Regions from separate parts of the Arthrobacter sp. 10T419 genome, predicted to be linked through region 2. Evidence: riboswitches for the same ligand, from Rfam matches in the RefSeq annotation. Region 2 holds a riboswitch; each other region holds the start of a gene.
What was found. A riboswitch is a leader RNA that binds a small molecule or an ion and turns the genes downstream of it on or off. The one in region 2 is predicted to bind S-adenosylmethionine.

Region 1 (10,264 bases), on a different contig from region 2:
CACCCGTGGCGAAGGCCGCGGTGCCGCCGGAGCACCCTCCCCTCCTGTTCCTCAGGAGGACGATATGACTGACATTTCTGCGAAGCAGACACTGACCACCGGCAAATACAGCTGGCGCGTGGTCGACATTGTGGTGGCCGCGTTGATCGCTGTTGCCGGCGGTGTGATTTTCTGGGCCTGGTCCCAGGGTTCCAACCTTGTTTCCGTCCCGCTCAACGCGGTCTACCCGCCGCTGACCGGGCTCTACGCCGGCGGCTGGATGATCCCGGCGGTGCTGGGCATGCTCGTTATCCGCAAGCCCGGGGCGGCGCTGTTCTGCGAAGCGGTGGCCGCCACCGGCGAGCTGATCATGGGCTCGCAGTACGGCACCACCGTGCTGATCTCCGGCATCCTGCAGGGCCTGGGCGCCGAACTCATCTTTGCCGCGTTCCTGTACAAGAAGTTCAACCTTCCGGTGTCCCTGCTGGCCGGTGCCGGCGCGGGCCTGTTCTGCGGCCTGAACGACTCCTTCCTGCCCTGGGGCTGGAACATCGCGTACGAAACCGGTGACAAGCTCGCCTACATCGTCTTCTGCGCCATCTCCGGAGCGGTGATTGCCGGGGGACTGTCCTGGCTCGCCACCCGCGGCCTGGCCAAGACCGGGGTGCTGGCCTCGTTCGGGTCCCGCAAGGCGGCATCGGAACCCGTCTTCTCCTGATGCCCGCACACGCATGAGGTCTGTCGACGACGTACGCCCGGCCGCGGTCAGCGCCCGCGGCTGGGGCTGGCGGCACGCCGGCCGGGCCCGGCCCGCCGTGAGCGGCCTGGACCTGGACATCCGTCCGGGCGAGCGCGTGCTGTTGCTGGGCCCGTCCGGCGCCGGCAAGTCCACGCTGTTGCACGCCCTGGCCGGTGTGCTGGGGGACAGCACTGCGGCAGCCGCGTCCGCTGCTGCTTCCGCTGATGCTTCCGCTGATGCCGAGGACTCCGATGAGACCGGCAGCCTGCTGATCGACGGAGCCCCGCCCAGGGCCCGGCGCGGGCGGGCCGGGCTGATGCAGCAGGACCCGGAGACCCAGGTGGTGCTGTCGCGGCTCGGCGACGACGTGGCCTTCGGGGCCGAAAACCTCTCGGTCCCCCCGGTGGACATTTGGCGGCGGGTGGGGGAGGCGCTCGACGACGTCGGGCTGGGCGGCCTGCCGCTGCAACACCCGACGTCGTCGCTCTCCGGCGGCCAGAAGCAGCGGCTGGCGCTCGCCGGGATCCTCGCGATGCGGCCCGGGCTGCTGCTCCTCGATGAGCCCACCGCCAACCTTGACCCGGCCGGTGTCCTGGAGGTCCGCGACGCCGTGGGACGGTGCCTGGACAAGACCGGGGCCACCCTGGTGGTGGTGGAGCACCGGGTTGCTGTCTGGAAAGACCTTGTGGACCGGATCGTCGTGCTGCAGCCCGGATCCGCCACGGACTCCGCCGTGCTGCTGGACGGGCCCCCGGACCTGGTCCTGGAGCAGGCGCGGGACATGCTCATCTCCGCCGGCGTCTGGGTGCCGGGCCATGTGCCCGCCACCCGGGCCCGCCGCGGCCGAACAGGACCGGAAGGGGACGCCGGGGCCGGCCAGCTGCTGCTGGCCGCAGAGGAACTGGCCGTGTCCCGCGAACGGCCCCGCCGCACCGGTTTGCTGCGGGGCTTCAGCACGGTAACACCCGTCCCGGTGCAGTCCGGCATCACGGCCCGGGTCCGGTCCGGCCAGGCGTTGACCGTCACCGGCCCCAACGGTTCCGGGAAGTCGACCTTCGCCCTGACCCTGGCAGGCCTGCTCTCCCCGGTCTCCGGCGCGGTGTCCGCCACCACCGAGCTGAGCGCCGGCGCAGGCATCGATCCGTACAAATGGAGGGCCCAGCAGTTGATCGCCAGGATCGGCACGGTGTTCCAGGAACCCGAGCACCAGTTCGTCACCGGCAGGGTGCTGGACGAACTGATGTTCGGTCCCCGCCAGCTGGGCCGCGGCGAAGAACGGGTCGAGGAGCTGCTGGAACGGCTCCGGCTCCGCGAGCTCGTGGACGCCAACCCCTACACGCTCTCCGGCGGCGAGAAACGGCGGCTCTCCGTGGCCACCGTGCTGGCTGCCCACCCGCAGGTGCTGGTGCTGGACGAACCCACCTTCGGCCAGGACGCCAACACCTGGGCGGAACTGGCCTCCTTCCTCTCCGAGCTTCTCGACGCCGGGACCGCGGTGGTCTCGGTGACCCACGACGCGGAGTTCAGCGAGGTCCTCGGCGGCACCGAGCTGAAGCTCGGCGCACCGCAGCCGGGCGCGCCGGGACTGCCCGGCAGGACGAATCCGGGGGTGGCGGCGCCATGAGGGACACCCTGACCCTGCGCGGAAACCACGCACTGCTGACCCGCGCCAACCCGCTGGCAAAGTTCTCCGGCGTCGTGCTCATCACGGTCGTGCTGGCGCTGTCCATCGACTGGGTGTCCGCGTCCGTGGCGCTCGGCTTCGAACTGCTGCTGTTCCCGCTGGCGGGCCTGACTCTGGCCCTGCTCTGGCAGCGCGGCTGGCCGCTGATCCTCGCGGCCGCCGTGGGCGGCTGGAGCACCGCGATCCTGGCCCCGGACCACGGCAGGATACTGCTCGACGTCGGCATGTGGTCCATCAGCGAGGGCTCGCTGCAGCTCGGGCTGGGCTTCCTGCTGCGCGGCCTCGCGATCGCGCTGCCGGCGGTGCTGCTGATGAGCTGCACGGACCCGACGGACCTGGCCGACGCCCTGGCGCAGCAGGCGAAGCTGCCGCACCGCTTCGTGCTGGGCACCCTGGCCGCGATGCGGCTGGTGGGGCTCATGGCCGAGGAATGGCAGACCATCGGCATGGCCCGGCGAGCCCGCGGTGTCGGCTCACACGGAAACCCGGCGCAGCGGCTCAAGGCCACGCTGGGGCAGAGCTTCGGGCTGATGGTCCAGGCCGTCCGCCGTGCCTCCCGGCTCGCGGTGACCATGGAAGCGCGGGGCTTTGGCGGCGCGCAGCGGACCTGGGCGCGGAAGGCGACGTTCAGCCGGCTGGACGCGTGGGTGGTTCTCGGGGGCCTGCTGATCTCAGGTGCCGCCGTGGCCGCAGCCGTCGCTGCCGGGACGTGGAACATGGTGTTCCTCGGCCAGCAGTAACCGCTACATATCGCACGAGATGGATATTCTGTGAGCTTTATTGCAGTTCTGGGGATTTGGCCCGTCAAAATAGCTCATCCGTGATATTTATTGCATATGACTCAACAGACTGCTGAATATGTCGGCGCCGTACTCCGGGACGCCCGCGGCGAGAAGGGCTGGACCCAGGGACAGCTCGCGGCCGAGCTGGGAACCAGCCAGAGCGCCATCGCCCGGATGGAGCAGGGCAAGCAGAACCTGAGCCTGAAAATGATTGAGCGGCTCGAATCCATTTTCGGCCGCGCCATCGTCAAGGTCGGCCGGCCGCAGATGACCCACCTGCGGGTGGAGGGCGGCCGCACGCTCTCCGGCGCCGTGGACGTCAACAGCAGCAAGAACGCCGGCGTCGCGCTGCTGTGCGCGAGTCTCATCAACCGCGGCACCACCGTCCTGCGGCGGCTGGCCCGGATCGAAGAGGTCAACCGGATCGTGGAGGTCCTGACCAGCATCGGCGTCGAGTGCACCTGGCTCGACGCGAACGACCTGCAGATCCGCCGACCGGCCGTGCTGGACCTCGACTCGATGGACGTCGAGGCCGCCCGCCGCACCCGCAGCGTCATCATGCTCCTCGGCCCGTTGCTCGATGAGTCCAGCGAATACCGGCTGCCCTACGCCGGTGGCTGCGACCTTGGCACCCGCACCGTGGAGCCGCACATGCAGGCCCTGCGCCAGTTCGGCCTCAGCGTCGAGGCGAAGTCCGGCTTCTACAGCGTGCAGGCACCGCCCGCAGACGGCCACGACCGTTCCTTCGTCCTGAGCGAGCGCGGCGACACCGTGACCGAAAACGCCATCATGGCCGCCGCCCACCGCCGCGGCACCACCATCATTCGCAACGCCAGCCCAAACTACATGGTCCAGGACCTCTGCTTCTACCTGCAGATGCTGGGCGTGGAGATCGACGGCGTGGGAACCACGACGCTGAAGATCGTCGGCCGCCCGTCGATCGACGCCGACATCGAGTATTTCCCGTCCGAGGACCCGATCGAGGCGATGAGCCTGATCACCGCCGGCATCGTGACCAACTCCGAAGTCACGATCCGCCGCGTCCCGATCGAGTTCATGGAGATCGAACTGGCGACCCTCGAGCAGATGGGCCAGCGGCTGGAGGTATCCGCGGAGTATCTTGCCCGCAACGGCCGCACCCGGCTGGTGGACGTCACCACCAAACCCTCCGAGCTGCGGGCGCCAACGGACAAGATCCACCCGATGCCGTTCCCCGGCCTGAACATCGACAACCTGCCGTTCTTCGCCGTCATCGCCGCCAACGCCCACGGCCAGACGATGATCCATGACTGGGTCTACGAGAACCGGGCCATCTACCTGACCGAGCTGAACAAGCTGGGCGCCCAGGTCCAGCTGCTGGATCCGCACCGGATCTACGTCAACGGGCCCACCAAGTGGCGGGCCGCGGAAGTCGGCTGCCCGCCGGCCCTGCGCCCGGCTGCCTGCCTGCTGCTGGCCATGCTCGCCGCGCGGGGCGTGTCAGAGCTGCGCAACATTTACGTGATCGAACGCGGCTACGAGGACCTGGCCGAGCGGCTTAACACCATCGGCGCCAAGATCGAGTATTTCCAGGACTGAATCGTCTGAGCGGCGATTTTGGGGTAGCGCGCCGGGGCGGGTGCTGACGCACAATGGTTGCATGCGCACCTTTGGCGTAGAGGAGGAACTGCTGATCGTGGATCCCGTTACCGGGGTCCCGCTGGCACTGGCCGACGCACTGTTGCGCGGACTGAAACCCGCCACCGCGGCAGCGGCCGCGGCGTCTGCCGCGGATCCGAACCACGATGACTCGGGCTTCAGTTTCGAGCTCAAGCTGGAGCAGATCGAGACCCAGACCGTGCCCTGCCTTGACCACGGCGCGCTGCTCCAGCAAATCAGGCAGTCCCGGGCTTTCGCGGGCCGCGTAGCCCGGATGCACGGAGCCCGGGTGGCAGCGCTGGCCACATCGCCGCTGGCAGCTGCCACCCACACGACGCCCAACCCGCGGTACGCCACCATGCAGAAGCGCTTCGGCCTTACGGTGCAGGAGCAGCTGACGTGCGGCTTCCACGTCCATACCTTCATCGAGTCCCCCGAGGAGGGCGTCGCCGTCCTCGACCGGATCCGGGACAAACTGGCGGTGCTGATCGCGCTCAGCGCCAACTCACCCTTTTGGAACGGGACGGAGACCGGCTTCGAAAGCTACCGCACCCAGGCCTGGAACCGCTGGCCGGCGGCGGGGCCCTCCATGATCTTCGGGAGCCTTCCGGTCTACCGGCGGGTGGTCACGAGGCTGCTGGAAAGCGGGGTGCTGTTCGACGAAGGGATGATCTACTTCGATGCCCGGCTGGCCCGCCACCACCCCACTGTGGAGGTCCGGGTCGCGGATGTCTGCCTGCGGGCGGAGGACGCGGCGCTGATCGCGGTGCTGGTGCGCGCCCTCGTGGAGTCCGCCAGCCGGGAGTGGCGCGACGGCGTGGATCCGGCCCCGGTGCCGACGGTCCTGCTAAAAATGGCCGCGTGGCAGGCCAGCAACTGCGGGCTGCGCGGCGAGCTGCTGGACTTCGGCAGCTTCCGTCCCGCTCCCGCCGGCGAGGTGGCGCACGCCCTGGTCGACTTCGTGGCCCCCGTCCTGGCGGAGCAAGGGGAGCTGGACCTGGTGCGCCGCGGCGTGGACCGCGTCCTGGCGCACGGCACGGGCTCGCAGTTGCAGCGCCAGGCGCTCTGCGCTCCGGGGCTGGACACCCCCTCCGACGACGCCGGCCTGGCCGCCGTCGTCGCCCATGCCGTGCGGGTCACGATGCACGGTGCGGACGCCGAGGGAATGTCAGAACCGGCCCCCGTGCTTTCGCGGGTGCGCCGGGGCTAGACCTGCTTGAGCGCCTGCCCGAGGTCGCGGATCAGGTCCTCGACGTCTTCCAGCCCCACCGAGAGCCGCACGACGCCGTCGCTCAGCCCGATAGCCGCGCGCCCCTCCGGGCCCATGGCGCGGTGCGTGGTGGTGGCCGGATGCGTGATCAGGGACTTTGAATCACCGAGGTTGTTGGAAATATCGATGATCCGCAACGCGTCCAGCAGCGCGAACGCGGCTTCCTTGGCGGAGCGGCCGGGCGAGGGCGAAAGCTCCAGCGTCAACACCGTGCCGCCGGCTTTCATCTGCCTGGCGGCCAGCTCGTACTGCGGGTGGGACGGCAGCAGCGGGTACTTAACCCAGCTGACCGCGGGCTGGGCCTCCAGCCATTCGGCCAGCCGAAGCGCCGAGGCGGACGAGTGGTTCACCCGCAGGGCCATCGTCTCCAGTCCCTTGCTCAGCACCCAGGCGTTGAAGGCGGACAATGCCGGGCCGGTGTGGCGCATGAGCTGCTTGACCGGGCCCTCGATGAATTCCCGGGTGCCCAGGATCGCGCCGCCGAGCACCCGGCCCTGGCCATCGATGTGCTTGGTGCCGGAGTACACGACCACGTCCGCGCCCAGCTCCCCGCACCGCTGCAGCAGGGGAGTGGCGAAGACGTTGTCCACCACCACGGTCGCACCGGCGGCGTGCGCCAGTTCGCTCACGGCGGCGATGTCCACAATTTCCTGCATGGGGTTCGAGGGAGATTCGAAGAACACGGCCGTCGTCGGCACGGCCAGCGCCGACCGCCACTGCTCGAGGTCCGGGCCGTCCACGAAGACTGTCTCCACGCCCCAGCGCGGCAGGATCTCATTGAGGATGACGAAGCAGGATCCGAAGAGCGAGCGGGCGGCGACCACGCGGTCGCCGGCCCCTAGCAATGCCCCGAGAGCGGTGAACACCGCAGACATGCCCGACGCCGTCGCAAAGCACGCCTCGGTTCCCTCCAACAGCCGGAGGCGTTCCTGGAAGGTGGCCACCGAGGGGTTGCCGTAGCGGGAATAGACAAACCGTTCGTCCTCGCCGGTGAAGGCGCGCTCAGCCGCGGCGGCGGATTCGTAGACGAAGCCCGAGTTCAGGAAGATCGGTTCGGTGGTTTCCTGGAACCCGGTGCGGTCGAGTCCGCCGCGGACGGCCTGGGTGTCCGGGCTCCAGCCCTGGGCATCGGGATTGAAGCTCACTTAGTGCTTTCCAGGTTGGTCGGCAGGCCGTGGTTCTTCCAGCCGTTCACGGTCCGGGCGCCGGTCGGGCCCGGTTCGCCTTCGAAGCCCTCGAGGACGTTGTAGGCGGTGAAGCCGGCCGCCGTGGCGGCGTTCGCGGCGGCGACCGAGCGGGCGCCGGAACGGCACAGGAAGATGAGCTCGGCCGCCGTGGCGCCAGGCGCGTGCTGCCGCAGTTGCCGCTGGAGTTGCCGCTGCAGTTGCTCCAGGAAGTGCGGGTTGGGGGCTCCGCCGGCCAGGGTCCACTGGACGAACAGCGGATCCTGCCGGTCTTCGGTGCCGGCCCCGGTGACCGGGACGCCGATCTGCGACCATTCCGCCTCGGTGCGGACGTCCACCAGGATGGCGCCCGCCCCGACCTTGGCCCAGGCTTCCTGCGGGCTCAGGTCTCCGGCGTAACTCATGCGTGGCCCTCGCCGGTGAACTCGGCGCCGTCGAGCTCATCCACCGCGTTGGCGACGGCGGCGTCGGCGCTCGCGATCGCGGCCGGCAGCACGACGGCCTGGGCCACGATCACGGTGCTGCCGTTGAAGGTGGCGGAGGGGCTGCCGTGCAGGACGTAGCACTCGGCCAGGGCGGCCGAAACGCGCTCGCAGAAGCTGCGGTCATCGGGCCCGGTGAACAGCCGGTACGCCAGTCTTTCCTCGGCGGGTCCGGGTGCGGCGGGGGATTGGGCTGGGGCTGTGGCGGGCACAGCGGGTGCGGATGCGTCGGGCACGACGGATCTCCTTACTTTCACGCTTGCAGCTCGAATGGTCGATATGCCGAGTATTCACCTGAGGCACCCCGCCGCGAAAGGGAGGGTTGCCGACCGGCCAGTCAGGGCTTGGCGCCGGGTCTCATTACTCCCCAAAAACGTAGCACTTACGACGCCGGCGGCACCGGCGGCGTCGTCATGTTAAGTCACGCGGACGCTGGCATGGCACCTTTCCGGGGGCGGAGCAGCATCACCCGGGACCGGCCGGATCCTACTCGATCGTGGCGAACAGTTCGTTGAGCTCGGCCGTGAGCTGCCGCCGCAGTTCGGGGGTGCCGATCTCCTTGCCGTCGATGTGGTTCACCGGGGCGAGGAGCCGGATGCTTGAGATGAGCCAGACGGCGTCGGCGTCGTACAGATCGGCAGGTACCAGCGGGCCGTAGCCGAGCTCCCACCCGGCGGCCTTGGCCGCGGTGAACAGGGCGCCCTGCGAGGTGCCCGGGAGGATTCCGCTGTCCAGCTGCGGGGTGATCAGCCGGCGCACGGTGCGGACGCCGCCCGCGCCGTCGTCGCTGGTCTCCAGGTGCGCCAGCAGCACGGTCGACGTCGGGCCCTCCAGGACCCGGCCGTCGGCGGAGGTGAAGATGACGTCGTCCGCGCCCTGGTGGTGGGCGTACCGGAGCGCCGCCATGTTGACCGCGTAGGACAGGGTCTTGGCGCCCAGCAGCAGCCACGGGGCGCGTTCGCCCACCTCGCTGTCGTAGCCGCGGTCCAGCAGGATGACGTCGATGCCGGTCTCGCGCTGCCGGCGGCCGGCTTCCGGCGGCGGCGAGGCCTGCACCCAGCACGTCGGCGTGGCCGCGCCCTCCACGCCGCGGCTGGCGAGCAGCTTCACCACGACCTCGTCCGCTCCGCCGGCCCCGTCGCCGGCGGCTCCGACCGCCGTGGCGGCCCGGCCGCGGTATTCGCTGACCGCGGTCTCGATCGCGCGCCGCCAGGCGTCCTCCGCCGGGATGTCCAACTCCAGCGCGCGCGCCGAGCCGGCCAGCCGGGTCAGGTGGGCCTGCAGCTTGCGCGGGCGTCCCCCCACCACCAGCAGCGACTCGAAAACGCCGTCGCCGCGGGTGGCACCCTGGTCGGTGGCCATCAGCTGCGGCTTGGACGAGTCGGCGACGCGGCCCTTCTCAAACGCGGGATCGAGGAACACCAGCACTGTCGCGCGGGCCGGAACAGAGGCGGGGGTAGTCATGCCTTCAGCTTAGTGCGGCCCGGGTCGGGATAAGCTGTGCGGGTTGCCCGTTCCGGAACTGTTCCGCGGGTCTGGAGCTTGAGGGGTTTGCCTGTGCTGTGGCCATTTTCGCTGGCGGGGTCACTTCCGTCCTGGGTGATCCTGATCCTGACCGTCATCGACCTCGGTATCCGGGTCGTTGCCCTCGGCATCATCCCGGGCAACCGCCGCCCCACCACGGCCATGGCTTGGCTCCTGATCATCTTTTTCGTTCCGGCCGTGGGCGTGGTCCTCTTCCTGCTCTTCGGCAACTTCCGGCTCTCCCGCAAGCGCCGGGCGCAGCAGGACGCGGTGAACACCCGGGTGCGGGCCGGCACGTCGGAACTGGCCATGGTGGAAAGCAAGTACGAGGGCCCGGAATGGGTGTCCTCCGCAGCGGAGCTGAACAAGACGCTCGGTTCCCTGCCCATGGTGGACGGCAACCACGTGGAGCTCCTGCCCGGCTACCCGGATTCGATCAAGGCGATGGCGGCGGCCGTGCGCGAAGCCGAGTCCTTTATCAACGCCGAGTTCTACATCCTCAGCTCGGACCACATCACGGATGACCTGCTGACGGCGATGGAAGAGGCCGCCGAGCGCGGCGTCGAAGTCCGCCTCCTGTTCGACCACTTGGGCACCCTGCGGATCAAGGGGTACAGCAAGCTCATCGCCCGGCTCAAGGCCAGCAAGATCCGCTGGCGGCCCATGCTGCCGCTGCGGCCCGTGCACGGCCAGTGGCGCCGCCCGGACCTGCGCAACCACCGCAAGATCATGGTGATCGACGGCGAGGTCGCCTTCACCGGGTCGCAGAACCTGATCGAACCGTCCTACAACAACCCGCGGCACCGCAAGATCGGCCGGGAATGGGTCGAGCTGATGGCCTGCCTGCGCGGGCCGATCGTCACCACCCTCAACGTGGTCTTCGCCACCGACTGGCTCAGTGAGACCGACGAATCCCTGGAGCACCAGCTCGCCCACCGGCCCGAACTGCACGCCGGCAACATCACCGCCCAGGTGGTGCCCA
Region 2 (10,264 bases):
GCTTCCTCGCCCCGCTCGAGGCGATCTGCGACCTCGCCGAAAAGTATGACGCCATGGTCATGGTGGACGACTCGCACGCCGTCGGCTTCATGGGCGCCACCGGCGCCGGCACCCCGGAGCACGCCGGGGTCTCGGACCGGGTGGACATCTACACCGGCACCTTCGGCAAGGCCCTTGGCGGAGCCTCCGGCGGCTACGTCTCGGGCCGGCGCGAAGTCATCGCCATGCTCCGCCAGAAGGCGCGCCCCTACCTGTTCTCCAACTCGCTGGCACCGGCCATCGTCGCCGCCACGCTGAAGGCCCTGGACCTGGTGGAGAACTCCGGCGAACTGCGCAGCAAGCTCTTCGCCAACGCGGAACTCTTCCGCCGCCGGATGGGCGAGGAAGGCTTCGAGCTGCTCGACGGCGAACACGCGATCGTCCCGGTCATGTTCGGCGACGCAGTGATGGCGGCGAAGGTCGCGGACGCAATGCTCGCCAACGGCGTCTTCGTCACCGCCTTCAGCTACCCGGTCGTGCCGAAGGGCGCCGCCCGCATCAGGGTCCAGCTCTCCGCCGCGCACAGCGCGGACGACGTCGAGAGCTGCGTCCAGGCGTTCGTCCGCAGCCGCGAGACGGTGGCCTGAAAGTACTGACGCGACCTCCCGCCGGGTGCAAGGATGGAGGCATGTCAGCTAAATACGATGTCGTGATCGTGGGCGGCGGCATTGCCGGCCTGTCCCTGGCCTCCGCCCTCGCCGGCAAATGCAGCGTGGCCCTGGTCGAAGCCGAGCAATCGCTGGGCTACCACACCTCCGCGCGCTCGGCCCGGCAGCTGATCCCCAGCTACGGGCCGCCCGTGGTCCAAGAGCTCACCATGCGCACGCTGGAGCTCATCGGCACCAAGGAGGGTACCCGGCCCGAACCCGTGCTCTCACCGCGCCGCTTCATGCTGATCGGTGACGAGGACGCCGTCCGGCAGCAGGCAAGCGGCTTTATGCACCGGATCAGCCACGCCGAGGCCCTGGAAATCTGCCCCGCGCTCAAACCGGACTCCTTCGCGGCCGCCGGCCTGGACTCCGGTTCGTTTGCCTGCAACGCGTCCCTGCTGCTGGAGGACCACCGCGAGCGGGCCGTCGAGGGCGGCGTGGACATCATCACCGGCGCGCGGGTCCACTCGGCGCAGCGCCTCGGTTCCGGCTGGGAGCTCGGCGCCGGGCAGGAAGGTTTCGAAGCCGCGGTCGTGGTCAACGCCGCCGGCGCCTGGGCGGACGAATTCGCGGTGCTCAGCGGCGTCGAAAAGCTCGGACTCCAGCCCTACCGCCGCACCGCGGCGATTGTCGACGTCGAGCACCCCCTCCCGCAGGGCTGCCCGATGGTGGCGTCGGCCGGCAGTTTCTACTTCCGCCCGGACGGACGGCGGCAGGTGCTGATCTCGCCGTCGGAAACTGTGCCCAGCGGCCCCGAGGACGCCCAGCCGTATCCGGGCGACATCGAGGCGCTGATCGCGCGGCTCAACACGGTGACCACGATGGGGATCGGTAGCGTCAGCCGGGCGTGGACCGGGCTGCGGACCGAGGCCTCCGACGGTATCCCCGTGGTGGGATTCGACGCCGAGGCCACCGGCTTCTTCTGGCTCGCCGGGCAGGGCGGCTACGGCTTCCAGACCTCCTCCGGCATCGCGGAGCTGGCCGCGGAGCTGATCCTCGCCGGCCAGGGGTCGGCACAGCCGCTCCCGGCCGACAGTCCGGCATCCCGGACAGCCGCGGCACTGGCAGCGACCCGGATGTCTATCCGGGGCTGAAGAATGGACCCATGAGCACCCTCATCACCAACATCGCCGAACTGATGACCCAGGACGCGGACCACCGGGTCCTGAAGGATGCGGCCATCGTGATCGAGGGCGAACGCATCGCCTGGCTGGGTGCCGCCGCGGACGCCCCGGCGGCGGACGACGCCGTTGACGCCGCCGGCCGCGCGCTCCTGCCGGGCTGGGTGGATTCACACACGCACCTGATCTTCGCCGGCGACCGGACCGCGGAATTCGAGGCACGGATGGCGGGGGAGAGCTACAGCGCCGGAGGCATCGCCGTCACCACCGGAGCCACCCGGGCCACGGGCGACTTCGACCTCACCCGGCTCGCGCTGGGCCGGGTGGCGGAAGCCGTCGCCCAGGGGACCACCTACCTGGAGACCAAGACCGGCTACGGCCTGGACGTGGAGAACGAGGCCCGCAGCGCGAGGATCGCCTCCACCGTCGCGGACGAGGTCACCTACCTCGGCGCGCACCTGGTACCCGAAGGCCTGGACGCGGAGGAGTACACGAAGCTGGTCTGCGGACCAATGCTCGCCGCGGTCCGGCCCTACGTCCGCTGGGCCGACGTGTTTTGCGAACGCGGCGCGTTTACCGAGGACCAGTCCCGCCGGGTGCTCCAGGCCTGCCGGGACGCCGGACTGGGCCTGCGCGTGCACGGCAACCAGCTGGGCGAGGGTCCCGGGGTGCGGCTGGCGGTGGAGTTCGGCGCCGCGAGCGTGGACCACGTCAACTACCTCTCCCGCGAGGACGTCCACGCCCTCGCCGACAGCTGGTCCGGCTGGGAGGCAGCGGCCGGCGCGGGCGAGCGCGGCACCGTCGCGACCTGCCTGCCGGCCTGCGACCTGTCCACCCGGCAGCCGCTGGCTCCGGCCCGGGAACTGCTTGACGCCGGCGTCCAGCTGGCGCTCGCCTCCAACTGCAACCCCGGCACCTCCTATACGAGCTCGATGGCGTTCTGCGTCACCACCGCCGTGCTGCAGATGCGGCTCAGCGTGCACGAGGCCGTCCGGGCGGCGACGTACGGCGGTGCGCTGGCGCTGGGCCGGGAGTCCGGGAACGACGTCGACGGCGAGCGGGCGGTCGGCTCCATCGCCGTGGGCAACCGGGCGGATCTGCACCTGCTCAACGCCCCGTCCGCCACCCATCTGGCATACCGGCCAGGCATGCCGCTCACCCACGCCGTCTGGCGCGCCGGGGTCCGCGCCCGCTGACCGGCGCGCACCGGAGGCCAAGGAGGAACGCCATGACCGGCTTCGCCAGGGAACTCGCCACCATGATCGACCTGGTGCGGGCCAAGCGCGGCGGAGTGCCGGCCCTGGCCCGGCGCCGGGACGCCCGGCTGGCCGCCCTCGTGGCCCATGCCCGCACGAGCTCCCCGTTCTACCGGGAGCTCTACCGCGGCCTCCCGGCCGAGGACATCCCGCTCCGGGACCTGCCGCCGGTCACGAAGCCGCAGCTGATGGCACGCTTCGACGACTGGGTGACCGATCCGGCCATCACCCGGGCGGACCTCGAGGGCTTCGTCGCCGACCCGTCCCTGGTCGGCACTCGCTACCGCGGCCGCTATTTCGCCTGCACCAGCTCCGGAACCACGGGCCACCCCGGATTATTCGTGCACGACCAGGCCGCCGTCGCCTGCTACCGGGCCCAGGGCGTTCGGATCGTCGGGACCGCCCTCGACGCCCGCCGGCTGATCGCGATGCTGCGGCGGGGAATCCGCGCCGCCGCGGTGCTGGGCACCGGCGGCCACTTCGCCGGGGCCGTCTGGCTCGAGTCCGAACGGCGCCGCAGCCGGGGCCGCCGACGGGCCTACCGCATGTTCTCCGTGCAGCAACCGCTGGAGACGCTGGTGCAGGCGCTTAACGCTTTCGACCCGGCCCTGCTGGTGGCCTACCCCAGCGCCCTCGAACTGCTGGCCGAGGAACAGGACGCGGGCCGGCTGCACATCCGGCCCGTGATTGTGGAGTCCAGCGGCGAATCCGTCGGGGACCGGGAGCGCCTGGCCGCGGCGCTGGGCGGCGCGGTGCACAATGTCTACGCTGCCTCCGAGTTCACCCCCATCGCCCTGGACTGCCCCCGCGGCTGGCTGCACGTCAACAGTGACTGGGTCATCCTCGAGCCGGTCGAGGAGGACTACGGTCCCACGCCCGCGGGGGAGCCGTCCCACACGGTGCTGCTGACCAATCTCGCCAACCGGGTCCAGCCGCTGATCCGCTACGACCTCGGTGACTCCGTCGTCGCCAAGCCCGGCCCTTGTGAGTGCGGCAACCCGCTGCCCGCCATCCGGGTGGCCGGCCGGCACGATGACGTCCTGCACCTGGACAACGGCCGCGGCGGCACGGTGAGTGTCCTGCCCCTCGCTATCACAGCCCCCATCGACGACGCGCCGGGCGTCCACCGCTGCCAGCTGGTCCAGTCCGGTCCGGCGGCGCTGCGGGTGCGGCTCCAGCTGGAGCCGGGCGCCGCGGCGGACGCGGTGTGGCAGGACGTGGCGGCGAAGCTGTCCGGGTTCCTGGCCGCCCAGGGCCTGGCGAACGTGGAACTGGTCCGGGCGGAGGAAGCACCGGATCAGACCGGCGCGAGCGGGAAGTTCCACCAGGTCATCGCCCTGAGGCCCGCCCCGGACAGCGTCTGGAAGAACATCCCTTAGAAGAACATAGGCGGGGCGTCCAGCACGGTCTCGTCCACCCGCCGGTCCTCCCACTGGCTGAACGGCTTGTCCAGCTCGTACTTGCCCTGCCGGGTGCGCAGCAGGGTCCGGATTTCGGCATTGTCCGGGTTGTTCAGCGACTCGAAGTACTCCACCGACCAGTGGAACCAGCGCATGCAGAACAGCCGCATGGTCAGCCCGTGCGTCACGAACAAGGCGTTCGGCGCATAGTTCGGCTTGGACCAGTGCCGGTAGAGGGTCTCCATGAACGAGGAGATCCGGTCGTAGACGTCGGAGCCCGATTCGCCTTCCCGGAACCGGTAGAAGAAGTGGCCGTAGGCGTTGCGGAGCTCCTTCTGGTCCTCGATGTCCCCGGCGATCTGGAAATTCGCCCAGTCCTGTTCGCGCAGCCGCGGCTCTTCGATCACGCGTTCGATCAGGGAGCCCAGCTGGAGCGCCTCGAGGGTCTGGTAGGCCCGCAGGTAGGGAGAGACGTAGACGCACACCCTTTGCCCGTCCAGCTCCCGCCGCAGCTGCTCGCCCGCGGCCGTGGCCTGCTCGACGCCGAGCGGGGTCAGCGGGATCCGGTAATCGGGCACCCGGTTGTAGATCGAGGTGTCGGCGTTGGCGGCGGACTGGCCATGCCGGATCATGATGATTTTCCCGGGCGCACTCACAGCCCAAGCATAGGCACTTGCAGTCAACTCCCGGCAACGGCAGGCAAGATAGAACCATGTTGGTTCCCTCCCGCCGTCGGCTGCGGCTAGAAGTCTGGATTGTCCTGGGCCTGTCCCTGGGGCAGTCGGCGGTGTACTCGGTAGTGCAGCTGCTGGACAAGATGACCAGGGCGCCGCTGGCGCAGGGCACCTCGACGCTGAACCGCTCGCAAAGCAGCCGGGAGTATTTCGACCTCACGTACCAGTTGCTGGACATCATCTTCGCCCTGGTCCCGGTGGTGCTGGTGATCCATTTCCTGACCGAACTCCGGCCCGCCGGCATGGCCGCCGGCACGGGCAGCTCGGCGTTCCGGAAGCTGGGCTTCAACTTCGCCCGGCCCGGCAAGGACCTGCTCCAGGGCCTCGGCCTCGCTGCCCTGATCGGCATACCGTCGCTCGGGCTCTACGCGGCCGGGCGGGCGCTGGGGATCACGACGGCGATCATCCCCAGCGCACTGGACTCCTACTGGTGGACGGTGCCGGTCCTGATCCTCTCCGCGATCCGGCACGGGATCGTGGAGGAGGTGATCGTGGTGGGCTACCTGCTGGACCGGCTCGGCAAGTTCGGCTGGGGCATGCCGCTGGCGATCTTCGCCAGTTCGATGCTGCGCGGCAGCTACCACCTCTACCAGGGCTTCGGGCCGTTCATCGGCAACGCCGTCATGGGCGTCATCTTCGCGCTGATCTACACGAAGACGCGCCGGGTGATGCCGCTGGTGATTGCGCATGCGCTGCTGGACATCGTGGCCTTCGTCGGATTCAGCCTCTTCGGCAAGGCGATCGGCCTGGGCTGAGCAGGCATAACCCGCGTTGCCCCCAGTGGCCCGCCGCCGGCGACGGGTTAAAGTGTTTCGGCCGCCAGCGGTGGGTGGCATCATTGGCACCCGCTGCTGGCGGCCGAAGTTTTTCGGGCAGGAAGCGTCAGATCGTGACGGCTCCGGAATCGGTTTCGAAGGTGACGGACAGGATTCCCGGCGTCCCGTGCGGGGCCAGCCAGTTCACGTCCACGTCCTCCAGCGGCTTCTCGACCGGTTCACCCAGCCACTCGGTGACCCGCTCGGCCGAGCCCGCGATCGTGAGGGCAGACATCTTCACGTTGCTCTCATAGGCGTTGGACGGGTGCAGGGCGGGGTCGCCTTCCCACTTGAGCATGTAGGGGACCTGCGGATCCGCGATCAGGCCCAGGATGCCGATCTGCTTCCAGACCAGTTCGCGGCCGTCGGGGAACTTGCGGTTGCCGTTGACGGCGGAGCGGCCCAGCCGCTCCTCGAACGGTGCCAGGTCGTCAACCTCGACGCACCAGCCCATCCAGCCACCGCCGGCGGCCGAGCGGGCGCGGACTGCCTGCCCGAACGGCGCCTTGTCGGAGGCCGGGTGGTCCAGGACCTCCACGACCTCGAGGTACTTGTGCCCGGCAAGCGGGATAATCATGTTGCGGGTCCCGAACCGGGGGTGTATTCCGCCCTTGACGGCTTCGACCCCGAGGGCGGTCGCAATACGTTCGGTGGTGGCAGCCAGGCCATCTTGTTCACAGGCGTAAGAGACGTGATCCATGCGCATGCCCTCATCTTGGCACTTTGTGATGGAGCTCTCAGCTTAGGATGCCCTTACCGTGATGGGATGTCATTTTCCGGAGCTCACCGCGCGGATTTGCCCGGCCAGAACCACGGCACTTTCCGGCTCCCGGGCGTGCGCCGGGCGGCGGTGGGGCCGTTCTTCATTTTCGTCACAAAGCTATCCAGGCGTAATGGCGCGTTCGTAGACTGAAGCCAGGTCATGAGCGCCAGCATCGAGCCCCGGCTTGCTGGCCGGCAACCCTCCTTGCGCGGTGGGGTGCCCCGGGTGAAGACCTGGCCCGCCGGCGTCCGCCGGCAGGCAAGCGCGGCGCCAGAGCCGTTCCGGCCCCAGAGGCCAGGGGCGGCCTGTGCCCAGTCATTAGGGAGCTCTCCGATGTCCAACGCCTGGTCCTTTGAAACCCGCCAGATCCACGCCGGCCAGGAGCCGGACTCCGCCACCGGCGCGCGGTCGCTGCCGATCTACCAGACGACGTCGTTCGTCTTCCCCAGTGCAGAGAGCGCCGCCAACCGGTTCGCGCTCGCCGAGCTCGCCCCCATCTACACCCGGATCGGCAACCCCACCCAGGACGCGGTGGAACAGCGGGTCGCGAGCCTGGAGGGCGGCCTTGGGGCGCTCCTGCTCAGTTCCGGCCAGGCCGCCGAAACCTTCGCGATCCTCAACATCGCCGAGGCAGGAGACCACGTCGTCGCCAGCCCCAGCCTCTATGGCGGGACCTACAACCTGCTGGCCCACACGCTGAAGAAGTTCGGTATCTCCGTGACGTTCGTGGAGGACCCGGACAACCTTGAGCAGTGGCGCGATGCCGTGCAGCCGAACACCAAGCTGTTCTTCGGCGAGGTGGTCTCCAACCCCCGCCAGGACGTGCTGGACATCGAAGGCGTCGCGGACGTCGCCCACCGGGCCGGGGTGCCGCTGATCGTGGACAACACCCTCTCCACCCCCTACCTGATCCGCCCGATCGAGTGGGGCGCCGACATCGTGGTGCATTCGGCCACCAAGTATCTCGGCGGACACGGTGCCGCGATTGCCGGCGTGATCGTCGACTCCGGCAACTTTGACTTCGGCAAGGACCCGGAGCGCTTCCCCGGCTTCAACACCCCGGATCCCACGTACAACGGCCTGGTCTATGCCCGCGACCTCGGGGCGGACGGGGCGCTGGGAGCGAACCTGTCCTTCATCCTCAAGGCCCGGGTCCAGCTGCTGCGCGACCTCGGTTCGGCCGTCTCGCCGTTCAACGCCTTCCTCATCGCCCAGGGGATCGAGACGCTGAGCCTGCGGGTGGAACGGCACGTCGCCAACGCCCTGCGGGTGGCCGAATGGCTGGAAGCCAGGGACGACGTCGAATCCGTCGCCTACGCCGGGCTGCCGTCCAGCCCCTGGTACGAGCGCGGCCGGAAGTACGGCCCGAAGGGGACCGGCGCCGTCGTCGCGTTCAACCTCGCAGGGGGAGCGGAGGCCGGCAAACGCTTCGTCGACGCCCTCGAACTGCACTCCCATGTGGCGAACATCGGTGACGTGCGCTCGCTGGTCATCCACCCGGCGTCGACCACGCACAGCCAGCTCTCGCCGGAGCAGCAGGCGGTCGCCGGCGTCAATCCCGGCCTGGTCCGGCTCTCGGTGGGCCTCGAGCACATCGACGACATCATCGCGGACCTCGATGCCGGCTTCCGGGCGGCCAAGAACGCCTGAGGTCACGCAGCACGCCGACTTTCCCCACCTTTGCGGGGATGGCCCCGGGAATCGCCGACACTTCGGGGCGACCCGCCGGGCGCGTCTGTCAAAGGTGGGGAAACTGCGGTGTTGACGGGTCCGGCTGTCACACAGCCGTCACAATCTTCGCGCTTGCGCGGCCGTGTTTCGTAGAATCGACGCAGGTCATGAGTGCCAGTGACAGCCCCGGCTTGCTGGCCGGCAACCCTCCATTTGCGGCGGGGTGCCCCGGGTGAAGACCTGGCCTGCCGGTCAGCTGACGGCGGGCAAGCGCGAAGTTAGGTCCTCACATGACGATTGCCGTCACCCGCACGGGTGTACCCGAAAGCAAACCCTCCACTGTTCCCGACGGCGCTGGTTCCGACGGCGCTGGTTCCGACGGGACGGTGCAGTACCTCCCGATCGGTTCCCTGGCCCTTGAATCCGGTGCCACCCTGCCTGAGGTCACCCTCGCCTACGAGACCTGGGGGACGCTGAACGCCGATGCCTCCAATGCGGTGCTGATCGAGCACGCCCTGACCGGCGACACCCACGTGACCCGCGGCGCCGGCGAGGAACCGGGCTGGTGGGAGGAACTGGCAGGCCCCGGCGCCCCGGTGGACACGGACAAGTACTTCGTGGTCTCCATCAACATCCTCGGCGGCTGCTACGGCTCCACCGGGCCCTCCACGCCGGCCCCGGACGGCCGGCCCTGGGGCTCGCGCTTCCCGCTGGTCACCCTCCGGGACAGCACCGCGGCGGAAGCCCGGCTCGCCGACGCGCTGGGGATCAGCAGCTGGTATGCCGTGCTCGGCGGCTCGCTCGGGGGAGCGCGCGCGCTGGAGTGGGCGGTGACCTACCCGGCGCGGGTGCAGCGCTGCGCCGTGATTTCGGTCGGCGCCAGCAGCACCGCCGAACAGATCGCCTTCGCCCAGGCCCAGACCCTGGCAATCCGCCAGGACCCCAACTTCAACGGCGGCGACTACTACGGCGGCCCGGAACCGCACGCCGGACTGGCCCTCGCGCGCCGGATCGCGCACATCACCTACCGTTCCGCAGCCGAGCTGGACGGGCGCTTCGGACGCAACGCCCAGGCGGCCGAGGCCCCGCTGGAGGCCGGGTCGCTGGCCGGCCGTGGGCGCTACCAGGTGGAGAGCTACCTGGACCACCAGGGCAACAAGCTGGTGCGACGCTTCGACGCCAACAGCTACATCGCCATCACCGAGGCGCTCATGAGCCACGACGTGAGCCGCGGCCGGGGAAGCCTGGAGCAGGCCGTCTCCCTGGCCACCGCGGAGTTCTTCGTGGCGGCCGTGGACTCGGACCGGCTGTACTTTCCCGCCCAATCCCGAGAGCTCGCCGACGCCCTGCCGGGGGAGGTCCCCGTGCACGTCATCGAGGCCCCGATCGGCCACGACGGCTTCCTGACCGAAATCGGCCAGCTCAGCGAGCAGCTCCGGGGCAACTTCTTCGCCTAGCCGGCACCGCCGTGTGTGCATTTTTGCAGACGCACTCTGCGCGATTAGTCGTTGAGCTTGCCTCGATCGAAGTCCATACTCGTGGAGAATGACGCCGTGTGTTCCAACTCACACACACGTAGTCAACCTAATGGTCCACAGGGTGTCGACGACGACACCGAAGGAGTTCGCATGAGCACGGAAAACGCCGCCGCAAGGCGCGCAGAGGAGCCCGACGTCAAGACGTCCGGCCTGAAGAAGGTAGTAACGGCCTCCATGGCCGGCACGGTAGTGGAGTGGTACGAGTTCTTCCTCTACGCCTCCGCCGCCACCCTGGTTTTTGGCAAGATGTTTTTCCCCAATTCCGGAACGGAACTGG
Region 3 (10,264 bases), on a different contig from region 2:
CTCAGGCCTCCGCGTCGGCCTCAACCGCGCGGATCGAGTGGATCCGGTCGAGGATGGAATTCTTGAGATTCTCGGGCGCGGCCTCCGTGCAGGAGCGCTTCACCATCACGCGGATGACGCACTCGAGGTCATACTGCTCGTGGCACTCGGGGCACTCGTCGAGGTGGTCCTTGATCTCAGCGATGTCGTCGTGTGTCAGGGCCCCGTCGAGGTACTCGTAGATGCGCTGCATCCGGGTGTCGTCGCAGTCGCCCAGTCCCTGGCAGTCGCTCATTTCCTGTTCTCCTGATTGTTGCTTTCGGCCGCTGCGGCGGGATCGCCCGCGGCTTTGAATCCCCGCTCGGCCGCGTAGTCGGCCAGCATGTCCCGCAGCATTCTCCGGCCGCGGTGCAGCCGGGACATGACGGTCCCGATCGGGGTGTTCATGATGTCTGAAATTTCCTTGTACGCGAAGCCCTCGACGTCGGCGAAGTAGACGGCGAGCCGGAACTCCTCCGGAATCGACTGCAGGGCCCGTTTTACGTCCGAGTCCGGCAGATGGTCCAGCGCTTCAGCCTCCGCCGAGCGCAGGCCGGTCGAGGTGTGCGACTCGGCGCGGGCCAACTGCCAGTCCTCGATGGTGTCCGAGTTCGACTGCAGCGGTTCACGCTGGCGCTTGCGGTACAGGTTGATGTACGTGTTGGTGAGGATCCGGTACAGCCATGCCTTGAGGTTCGTTCCGGGCTTGTACTGGTGGAAGGCGGAAAACGCCTTCGTGTACGCCTCCTGGACGAGGTCCTCGGCGTCGGCGGGATTCCGCGCCATCCGCATGGCCGCGGAGTAAAGCTGGTCGACGTACTGCATCGCGTCGCGCTCGAAGCGGATGCGGCGCTCGTCGGTGGTCTCGGCAGTCGTGTCCAGCGGCTGGCCGGTGCCGTCCGCCGCTACGGTTTCCACGGCTGTTCGTTCCGCGATGGCCTCGTCCGCGGCTGTCGCCTGCGCCGTACTAGTGGCGGTGGCTGCCTTGGTGGGCTTGGCGTCGTCGTTTCCGGCAACCTCGTGCATGGCCGCAACGGCCGGATCCATGGTGCTCATTGCGTTCAAGTCTACTGTCACCTTCCGGCGGGTGCTCAAAGCCCCCGTCAGGGCCGCGGCCCACGGGTCCGCGGCGGCTTCATCCAGCAGCCCGGATTCTTTAACCAGAACCAAACCTCCGCCTTCCTGCACTGGCCGGATGACCGGCCGTGCCCATAGTTATTGCGCTGGTTTTCCCGCCCCCATTTCGGCTGGAATCTGTCATGCACAACCCCGCACAACGGGCAAATATTCCGCAAAAGTGCAAGACTAGAACCGGTTCTCCCGCACAGCGTCCGCGGTTCGTCCATCCAGGAGGAAATTCATGTCCTTTGTCCGCTTTCTCGCCCGCCCCATGCTCGCCTCCAGTTTCGTGCTCGCAGGCATGGACAAGCTAAAGAATGCGGATGACACTGCGACACAGCTGTCTCCCCTGCTGCGCCGCGCGGCTGAGTCCCTCCCCTTCCAGGCCGACGAGAAAGTCCTGGCCCGCGTGATCGGCGGCACCCAGGTGGGTGCCGGCGTGTGCCTGGCCCTCGGCAAGGCCTCCCGCCTGGCCGCCACCGTGCTCGCTGTGATCTCGGCGCTCAATGGCTACGTTGAATGGCGCAGCGCGGACATCTCGTCCAAGGAAGGTCGCGACGCCCGGCGCAAGCAGCTGCTGAAGAACGTCTCACTGACCGGCGGGGTGCTGCTGGCTTCCGTGGACACCGCGGGCAAGCCGAGCCTGGCCTGGCGTGCAGAGCACCTCGCCGCCGACGCCCGGAAGACCACCGCACACCTCGCCGCGGACGCCCGGAAGACCACCGGCAAGAAGCTGAAGAAGGCTGACAAGGCGGTCCGCAAGGCCGTCGACCACGCTGTCGGGGCCTAAGACGGCAATGACTGGCACCACCCCCACCGCTGCAGCCCCTTCCCTTCCGGCCGGCGGCGGTCCGCATTGGCGTGCGCCCTTCGCCGAGCGTCCCGTCGACGCCACCGTCACCGTTCCCGGCTCCAAGTCCCTGACTAACCGGTACCTGATCCTGGCCGCCCTCGCGGACGGTCCGTCCAGGCTCCGTGCTCCGCTGCACTCCCGGGACTCGGCCCTGATGATCGAGGCCCTCCGGCAGCTGGGGGCCACCATCACCGAAGTGCCCGGCGACGGCGCCTACGGCCCGGACCTGGACATCACCCCCATCGCCCCGGATGCCGCTGCCGCTGACACCTCAATCGACTGCGGCCTGGCCGGCACGGTGATGCGCTTCGTGCCTCCGGTCGCCGCGCTGCACCGCGGCCGCTCAGCATTCGACGGCGATCCCCACGCCCGCAACCGGCCGATGGGCACCATCATCGAGGCACTGACCGGTCTCGGCGTCGCCGTCAGCGCCCCCGACGGCGGACCGGCGTCGTCGTTGCCGTTTTCCGTCCAGGGCACGGGAGAAGTCCGCGGCGGCCACCTCGTCATCGACGCCAGCGCCTCGTCGCAGTTCGTTTCCGCCCTGCTGCTCGCGGGAGCCCGCTTTACCGAGGGACTCCACCTCGAACACGTGGGAAAGCCCGTACCGAGCCTGGACCACATCAACATGACGGTCGCCGTGCTGCGCGGCGTGGGCGTGGCGGTCGATGACTCGGTGCCGAACCACTGGGTTATTTCCCCCGGCCCGATCCGCGCCTTCGACCAGCGGATCGAACAGGACCTCTCCAATGCCGGGCCGTTTCTCGCCGCGGCCCTCGCCACCCGCGGAACCGTGCGGATCCCCAACTGGCCGGCCGGGACCACCCAGGTCGGCGATCTCTGGCGCGGCATCTTGGCCACCATGGGCGCCACCGTGACGCTGGAGCACGGCACCCTGACCGTGAGCGGCGGCCCGGAGATCAAGGGCGGCGACTTTGACGAAACCAGCGAACTCGCCCCGACCGTGGCGGCCCTCTGTGCCCTGGCCACCGGCCCCTCCCGGCTGAGCGGCATCGCCCACCTCCGGGGCCACGAAACCGACCGGCTTGCCGCCCTCGTCGCGGAAATCAACCGCCTTGGCGGGGACGCCGAAGAGACCGCCGACGGACTCATCATTAGGCCGGCGAAGCTGCACGGCGGCGTCGTGCACAGCTACGCGGACCACCGCATGGCCACCGCGGGCGCAATCCTCGGTCTCGCCGTCCCGGACGTGGAGGTCGAGGACATCGCCACCACGGCCAAGACCATGCCCGGCTTCCCGCAGTTGTGGGGGGCCATGCTCAGCCAGGCAAGCACCGCAGACAAGGACGCCGCCGGTGGCACGCAGCACTGACTCCTGGGACGAATCCGACGTCCGGATCCGCCCCAACAAAAAGGGCTCCCGCCCCCGCACCAAGGACCGGCCCAGCTACGACGACGCCGTCACCGGCCGGATCGTCACCGTGGACCGCGGACGCTACACCGCCGTCGTCGGCGAGGGCACCGCCGACGAACGCAAGATCATCGCGGCGCGGGCCAGGGAGCTGCGCCGCAACCCGGTAGTTGCCGGGGACTTCGTCTCGCTCGTCGGGGACGTCAGCGGCGAACCCGACACCCTGGCCCGGCTGGTCAAGATCCAGGACCGCAGGACGCTGTTGCGCCGCAGCGCGGACGACACGGACCCGATCGAACGCGCCGTCGTCGCCAACGCCGACCAGCTCGTCGTTGTCGTGGCCGCAGCCAACCCGGAACCCCGCACCGGCTTCATCGACCGCGCGCTGGTGGCCGCCTACGACGCCGGCATCGAACCGCTGCTGCTCGTCACCAAGGCCGACGTCAAGGACCCCGCCGAGCTGCTGGCCAACTACCAGCACCTGGATTTCCCGGTGATCATCTCCAAGACCGCGGATTCGGCCGCCTCCGGCATCGACGCCCGCTCCGATGACGGCCTGTCCGCCCGGCTGGATAAGGCCGCCGTGTCGCAGCTGCGGGACTACCTCGACGGGAAGGTCACCGTCATGCTGGGCCACTCCGGCGTCGGCAAATCCACCATGGTGAACGCACTCACCGGCGCCGAACGGGCCACCGGCGGCGTCAACGCGGTCACCGGCCGCGGCCGCCACACCTCCTCCTCCGCGCTGGCGCTGAAGGTTAGTGATGCGCCTGCGGGCAGCTGGATCATCGACACCCCGGGCATCCGCTCCTTCGGCCTGGCCCATGTGGACCCGGACCGGATCCTGCGTTCCTTCCCGGACCTGGCTCCTGGCACCGATGACTGCGAGCGGGGCTGCAAGCACGACGCCACCGCCGTCAATTGCGGCGTGGACGCCTGGGTGCAGGGCGGCCACGCGGGCCCGTCCGGCCCTGCCCGGCTCGCCTCGCTGCGCCGGCTGCTGGGCACCGATCCGCGGCTGGAAGCGCAGGACACCAAGGAACTCGGCAGCGTCTCATAGCCGAGTCTACTTGGCGGCAGCGACGTGGCCTCCCTGCCCGCGGCGCGTTTTGACGGTAGTTTGGAAGCATGAGCCAACCAGCTTCGAGCTACAACGATGACCTGCGCCTTGCCCATGTACTGGCAGATTCCGTAGATTCCCAGACCATGAGCCGCTTCAAGGCGCTCGACCTTCGGATCGAGACGAAGCCGGACCTGACCCCCGTCACCGACGCGGACAAGTCCGCCGAGGAAGCCATCCGCGGGCAGCTGTCCCGCTCCCGCCCGCGCGACGCCGTCCTGGGCGAGGAGTTCGGCAGCTCCGGCCACGGTTCGCGCCGCTGGATCATCGACCCGATCGACGGCACCAAGAATTTCGTCCGCGGCGTCCCGGTCTGGGCCACCCTGATCGCCCTCGTCGACGAAGGCGAACCCGTGGTGGGCGTCGTCAGCGCCCCCGCACTGGGCAAGCGCTGGTGGGCCGCCAAGGGCGCCGGCGCCTACATGGGCCGCTCACTGGCCGCCGCGACCCGGCTGCGGGTCTCCAACGTCTCCCGGCTCGCCGATGCGTCACTGTCCTATTCGAGCCTCGGCGGCTGGAAGCAGCGCGGCAACCTCGACGAGTTCCTCGGACTCACCGAGGAGGTCTGGCGTACCCGCGCCTACGGCGATTTCTGGTCCTACTGCCTCGTGGCCGAAGGCGCCGTCGACATCGCCTGCGAGCCCGAACTCAACCTCTACGACATGGCGGCGCTGGTCCCGATCGTGACGGAGGCCGGCGGCCGCTTCACCTCGCTCGAGGGAGAGGACGGCCCCTTCGGCGGCAACGCGCTGGCGACCAACTCGATCCTGCACTCCGAAGTCCTCAAGCGCCTCAACCCGGGCCTCGACGACCTGCTCTAGCCGGCCACGCCCGAGGCAGCCCGTAACACTACGCTTCATATTCCGCCCTCCCTTTTCCGTGCGACCGGCCATGTCCTAGGCTCGAAGCAGGTCACGAGTGCCAGCGCAAAACCCCGGTTTGCTGGCCGGCAACCCTCCATTCGCGGCGGGGTGCCCCGGGTGACGACCTGGCCGGTCCGGAGCGGACCCGGCAAGCGCGGATCCCCTGTGTGCGGGGTCCTTTTCGAGCGAGGTCCCATGACGACTGCCACCATCCCCACCCACACCACCAGCGCCGGCGGCCCGGAGTTCACCGACGCACGCTTCGACGCCGCCCGCCGGCCACTGTCCGCGGTTTCCGGCGCCGAAATCCTGGCCCCCCTGATCCAGGGCGGCCAGGTCCGGTACGCCAACCTGGACTACGGAGCCTCCGCCCCGGCGCTGTCCGTGGTGTCCGCCTACCTGAACGAGATCCTGCCGTACTACGCCAGCGTGCACCGCGGCGCCGGCTACGCCTCCCAACTGAGTACCTCGGTGTACGAAAACGCCCGGAACATCGTCCGCGGGTTCGTCGGCGGCCGTCCGGATGACTCCGTGATCTTCACCCGGAACACCACCGACGCACTGAACCTGCTGGCCGGCTGCCTGCCCGTCGACGACGGCCGACACACCGGCGAGGTGCTTTACCTCGACATCGAGCACCACGCCAACCTGCTGCCCTGGCAAAACGTCCCGCACCGCAGCGTCGTCGCGGCGCCCACCCTCGCCGGCACCGTGGAGCGGCTCCGGGCGGAACTCGCCCTCGGCGGAGTAAGCCTGCTCGCCGTGACCGGCGCGTCCAACGTCACCGGCGAAATCCTGCCGATCCGTGAGCTGGCCGCGCTGGCGCACGAATTCGGCGCCCGGATCGCCGTCGATGCGGCCCAGTTGGCCCCGCACCGCCGCATCAACATCGCCGCGGACGACGTCGACTACCTCGCCTTCTCCGGCCACAAGCTCTACGCCCCGTTCGGCGCCGGCGTGCTGGTGGGCCGGCCGGACTGGCTGGACGCCGGCACCCCGCACCTGGCCGGCGGCGGCGCAGTACGGGACGCACGGCTCGACGCCGTCAGCTGGACCACCGGGCCGGCCCGCCACGAGGGCGGCTCCCCCAATGTCCTGGGCGCGGCCGCGCTGGCCCGCGCCAGCCAGGTCATCGAGGCGCTGGACGAGCAGCAGTGGCACGCCCACGAGGACGCCATCCGTTCCTTCCTGGTCGAGGGGCTGGAGCGGATCGACGGCGTAACGGTCCACCACATCTTCGAGGACACCGGCCGGGAAGGCGGCCCCGGGACGATCGGCGTGGTCAACTTCTCGGTCGCCGGTTACGACGCAGGCCTGGTCGCCGCATACCTGTCCGCGGAGCACGGCATAGGCCTGCGCGACGGCCGGTTCTGCGCCCACCCGCTGCTAAAACGGCTCGGCCTGCCCGCCGGTTCGCTCCGGGCCAGCTTCGGCCTCGGCTCACGGCTCAACGACGCGCAGCGGCTGCTCGCCGGGCTCCAGGAGCTGCGGCGGAACGGCCTGGGCTGGGACTACGTCGTGGACGCCGGACGCTGGGTGCCGGCCAACGACACGCGCAGCTATCCGCACTGGGCGCCGAACACGCCTGGCACCGCTGGCGCAGCCCCCTGCTCCGTCGACTGACCGGCAGCGCAGCCCGGGCCGCGTGCGGTAAATTCGACAGGTACGCACCAGAGCTGCCGAAGGAGATCGCACGTGGCACGCGGCGGCCCCAAACTGCACCACCCCGGACTGCAGGGTGGCCCAAAACTGCAGCACCAGCGGCGGCGGGAGCTCGGGCAGAGCTTCCAGGACGGCGGCGAGCACTACGACCGCGTCCGGCCCGGCTATCCGGCGGATTCTGCCGATTGGCTGATCCCGGCCGGGGCCCACGACGCCGCCGACCTGGGCGCCGGGACCGGTAAGTTCACGGCGCTCCTGGTCCAACGGGGGCTCAGGACCGTGGCCGTCGATCCGTCCCCGGACATGCTCGACCAGCTGCGCCGCGCCCTCCCGGGAGTCGCCGCCGTCGAGGGTACCGCCGAACACACCGGGCTGGCTTCGGGGGCCTTCGACCTGGTCACGGTGGCCCAGGCCTGGCACTGGTGCGATCCCCTGCTGGCCAGTACCGAGGCGGCCCGGATCCTGCGGCCGCACGGCGTTCTCGGCCTGATCTGGAACCAGCTCGACACCTCGGTCCCCTGGGTGCACAGGCTGTCCCGGATCATGCATGCGGGGGACGTCCACAAGCCCCACTTCACGCCGCCGCTGGGACCGGAATTCATCGGGCTGGAGAGTCATCTCACCCGCTGGGAGGATCCAGTAACCACGCAGGACGTCATGGAACTGACCAAATCCCGCAGCTACTACCTGCGGGCAGGCGAGAGCACCCGGGCCAAGGTGCTCGCTAACCTCGACTGGTACCTGCACGAGCACCTCGGACACACTGCCGGGCAGCTCCTGCCGCTTCCCTACCTGACGCAAAGCTGGCGGGCCGTCAAAGCCTGAGGTTCCCGCATTGCACTGACCACGTCGCGCCGCCTATTATTTCGGTGTGCCTAACTTATATTTGTAGGCACTCAGGAACTTCTTGGGAGCCCCCAGTGCTGGACGTAGCCGGACACGAACCCCTGCCCGCGGGGAAACCGCCTGCCCGCAGGATCAGGGGTAGCCGCCGGGCCTTGCTAGGCCTGCTCGGCCCGGCGTTCGTGGCTGCCATCGCCTATGTGGACCCCGGCAACGTCGCCGCCAACCTGACGGCCGGGGCACAGTACGGTTATCTGCTCGTCTGGGTCCTCGTCGCCGCCAACGTCATGGCGGTGCTGGTCCAGTACCAGTCCGCCAAGCTCGGCATCGTCACCGGCAAGAGCCTCCCGGAGATCCTCGGCGAGCGGCTCCGGCCGGCCTGGCGCCGCGCCTTCTGGGTCCAGGCCGAGATTGTGGCCGCAGCCACCGACCTCGCCGAGGTGGTGGGCGGCGCGGTCGCCTTGTACCTGCTCTTCGGCCTTCCGCTCCCCCTCGGCGCCGTCATTGTGGGCGGCATTTCGATGGCCCTGCTCGCCGTGCAGAGCCGCAACCAGCAGCGCCCCTTCGAGTTCGTCATCATGTTCCTGCTGGGCATCATCACCGTCGGGTTCCTGGCCGGACTGTTCATCAGCCCGCCGGATCCGGGCGGGGTCGTGGCCGGGCTTGTGCCTGGCTTCCAGGGCCCGGACACGGTGCTGCTGGCCGCGAGCATGCTCGGTGCCACGGTGATGCCGCACGCCATCTACGTCCACTCGGCGCTCTCCCGGGACCGGCACCGCCCGGATCCGCATCTGCATGTCCCGCCGCACGCCATTGCCCGGCTGATCAAAGCCACGCGCTGGGACGTCGTCGCAGCGCTGGCCGTCGCCGGGATCGTCAACATCGGAATGCTGCTGCTGGCCGCGTCCACGCTGGGCGGTGAAGACGGCACCGACACGATCGAGGGTGCCCACGCCGCCATCACCGCCAACCTCGGCCCGGTGGTCGGCGTGGTCTTCGCCGTCGGCCTGCTTGCTTCCGGCCTGGCCTCCACCTCGGTGGGCTGCTACGCCGGCGGAACCATCATGCAGGGCCTGCTCAAGATCCGCATTCCGCTGATGACGCGACGGGTGCTGACCCTGGTCCCCGCCGTCGTCCTGCTGGCCGTCGGCTTCGACCCCACCTGGGGGCTGGTGCTCAGCCAGGTTGTGCTCAGCTTCGGGATTCCGTTCGTGCTGGTCCCGCTCGTGGTGCTGACCAGCAGCAAGCCCCTGATGGGCCGGTTCGCGGACGGCATGACCCTGCGGGTGGCCGCCGTCGTCAGCGTGATCCTGGTGGTGGCGCTGAACCTGGTCCTGCTGTGGCTCACCTTCACCGGCGCCGCCGGACGGTAGGCTTGGGGCTGTGAAGACCAGTCCGCCCTCCTCCTCCATTGAGGACTACGTCAAGGTCATCTACTCCTTCACGGAGTGGCAGGACAAGCCCATCACCTCCACCCAGCTGGCCCAGCGGCTGGGCGTCGCGAATTCCTCGGTCTCCGAGATGGTCCGCAAGCTCAAGGACCAGGGCCTGGTGGACCACAAGCCGTACAGTGCCGTCACCCTGACCGAGGACGGCGTGCGTCTGGCCCTCTCCATGGTCCGGCGGCACCGGCTGATCGAGACATTCCTGGTCCAGGAGCTCGGCTACCGCTGGGACGAGGTCCACGACGAGGCCGAGCTGCTTGAACACGCCGTCTCGGACACCTTCATCGAGCGGATGTCCGCCAAGCTGGGCAATCCGGTCCGCGACCCGCACGGCGACCCCATTCCGGCCGCGGACGGCTCGGTCCTGATGCCGCCGGCCTACCGGATGAGCGAGCTCGACGACGGCCACACCGGCCGGATCACCCGGATCAGCGACGAAAACCCCGAGCTGCTGCGCTACCTCGCCGCCGAACAGATCGACCTGGACTCCGACGTCGAGGTCCTGGGCCGGAAGCCCTTCGGCGGCCCGCTCGTGGTCCGCATCGGCGCCCGCGGCGAGCTGCGCGAAATCGACCTCGCCGACGAGGTGGCCTCCGCACTCTGGGTGCACAGCGACGCGGCCCATTCCGGCTGCAGCGTCGAGGGGCGCTGAATGGAAGCGTTGGATGCGGAGCGCCGCCCGGCGACGGTCGCGGCGGTTCCCGGCTGGCGGGCATGGGCGGCAGTCGCCGTCGGCGGCCTGATCGGAACCGAGCTGCGCTACGGCGCGGGGCTGGTCTTCCCCGAGGCGGCAGGCGCCGTGCCGTGGACCACGCTTGCGATCAACGTCCTGGGGAGCTTTGTCCTGGCCGCCCTGACCACCATCTGGATTGCCCGGCCGCGGACAGCTTTCTGGCTCCGGGCGGGCCTCGGCCCGGGGCTCCTTGGCTCCTTCACCACCTTTTCCGCGCTGGCCCTCGCCGTCGACCA

Region 1: another riboswitch for S-adenosylmethionine. It lies ahead of AC1DBD_RS00220 (DUF1737 domain-containing protein); the one in region 2 lies ahead of metX (homoserine O-acetyltransferase MetX).
Region 3: another riboswitch for S-adenosylmethionine. It lies ahead of AC1DBD_RS10930 (aminotransferase class V-fold PLP-dependent enzyme); the one in region 2 lies ahead of metX (homoserine O-acetyltransferase MetX).

What each region holds. Positions count from the first base shown of each region.
Region 1 is NZ_JBFTHF010000001.1:41,462-51,725, forward strand. Features, by position in the region: gene AC1DBD_RS00185 (ECF transporter S component) at 65-697, shown strand; gene AC1DBD_RS00190 (ABC transporter ATP-binding protein) at 711-2,342, shown strand; gene AC1DBD_RS00195 (energy-coupling factor transporter transmembrane component T family protein) at 2,339-3,142, shown strand; gene AC1DBD_RS00200 (UDP-N-acetylglucosamine 1-carboxyvinyltransferase) at 3,239-4,762, shown strand; gene AC1DBD_RS00205 (glutamate--cysteine ligase 2) at 4,824-6,032, shown strand; gene AC1DBD_RS00210 (O-succinylhomoserine sulfhydrylase) at 6,029-7,237, opposite strand; gene AC1DBD_RS00215 (rhodanese-like domain-containing protein) at 7,234-7,680, opposite strand; gene AC1DBD_RS00220 (DUF1737 domain-containing protein) at 7,677-7,994, opposite strand; SAM riboswitch class IV at 8,009-8,123, opposite strand; gene AC1DBD_RS00225 (aminodeoxychorismate lyase) at 8,245-9,222, opposite strand; gene cls (cardiolipin synthase) at 9,316-10,264, shown strand, end outside.
Region 2 is NZ_JBFTHF010000008.1:191,525-201,788, reverse strand. Features, by position in the region: gene AC1DBD_RS14275 (glycine C-acetyltransferase) at 1-626, shown strand, start outside; gene AC1DBD_RS14270 (NAD(P)/FAD-dependent oxidoreductase) at 668-1,783, shown strand; gene hutI (imidazolonepropionase) at 1,795-3,006, shown strand; gene AC1DBD_RS14260 (phenylacetate--CoA ligase family protein) at 3,039-4,445, shown strand; gene AC1DBD_RS14255 (histidine phosphatase family protein) at 4,442-5,098, opposite strand; gene AC1DBD_RS14250 (CPBP family intramembrane glutamic endopeptidase) at 5,179-5,955, shown strand; gene AC1DBD_RS14245 (VOC family protein) at 6,083-6,721, opposite strand; SAM riboswitch class IV at 6,934-7,049, shown strand; gene AC1DBD_RS14240 (bifunctional o-acetylhomoserine/o-acetylserine sulfhydrylase) at 7,112-8,428, shown strand; SAM riboswitch class IV at 8,613-8,728, shown strand; gene metX (homoserine O-acetyltransferase MetX) at 8,740-9,906, shown strand; gene AC1DBD_RS14230 (MFS transporter) at 10,078-10,264, shown strand, end outside.
Region 3 is NZ_JBFTHF010000005.1:182,433-192,696, reverse strand. Features, by position in the region: gene rsrA (mycothiol system anti-sigma-R factor) at 2-274, opposite strand; gene AC1DBD_RS10955 (sigma-70 family RNA polymerase sigma factor) at 271-1,188, opposite strand; gene AC1DBD_RS10950 (DoxX family protein) at 1,379-1,927, shown strand; gene aroA (3-phosphoshikimate 1-carboxyvinyltransferase) at 1,935-3,323, shown strand; gene rsgA (ribosome small subunit-dependent GTPase A) at 3,307-4,422, shown strand; gene hisN (histidinol-phosphatase) at 4,491-5,303, shown strand; SAM riboswitch class IV at 5,393-5,506, shown strand; gene AC1DBD_RS10930 (aminotransferase class V-fold PLP-dependent enzyme) at 5,541-6,968, shown strand; gene AC1DBD_RS10925 (class I SAM-dependent methyltransferase) at 7,041-7,832, shown strand; gene AC1DBD_RS10920 (Nramp family divalent metal transporter) at 7,928-9,223, shown strand; gene AC1DBD_RS10915 (metal-dependent transcriptional regulator) at 9,234-9,947, shown strand; gene AC1DBD_RS10910 (fluoride efflux transporter FluC) at 9,948-10,264, shown strand, end outside.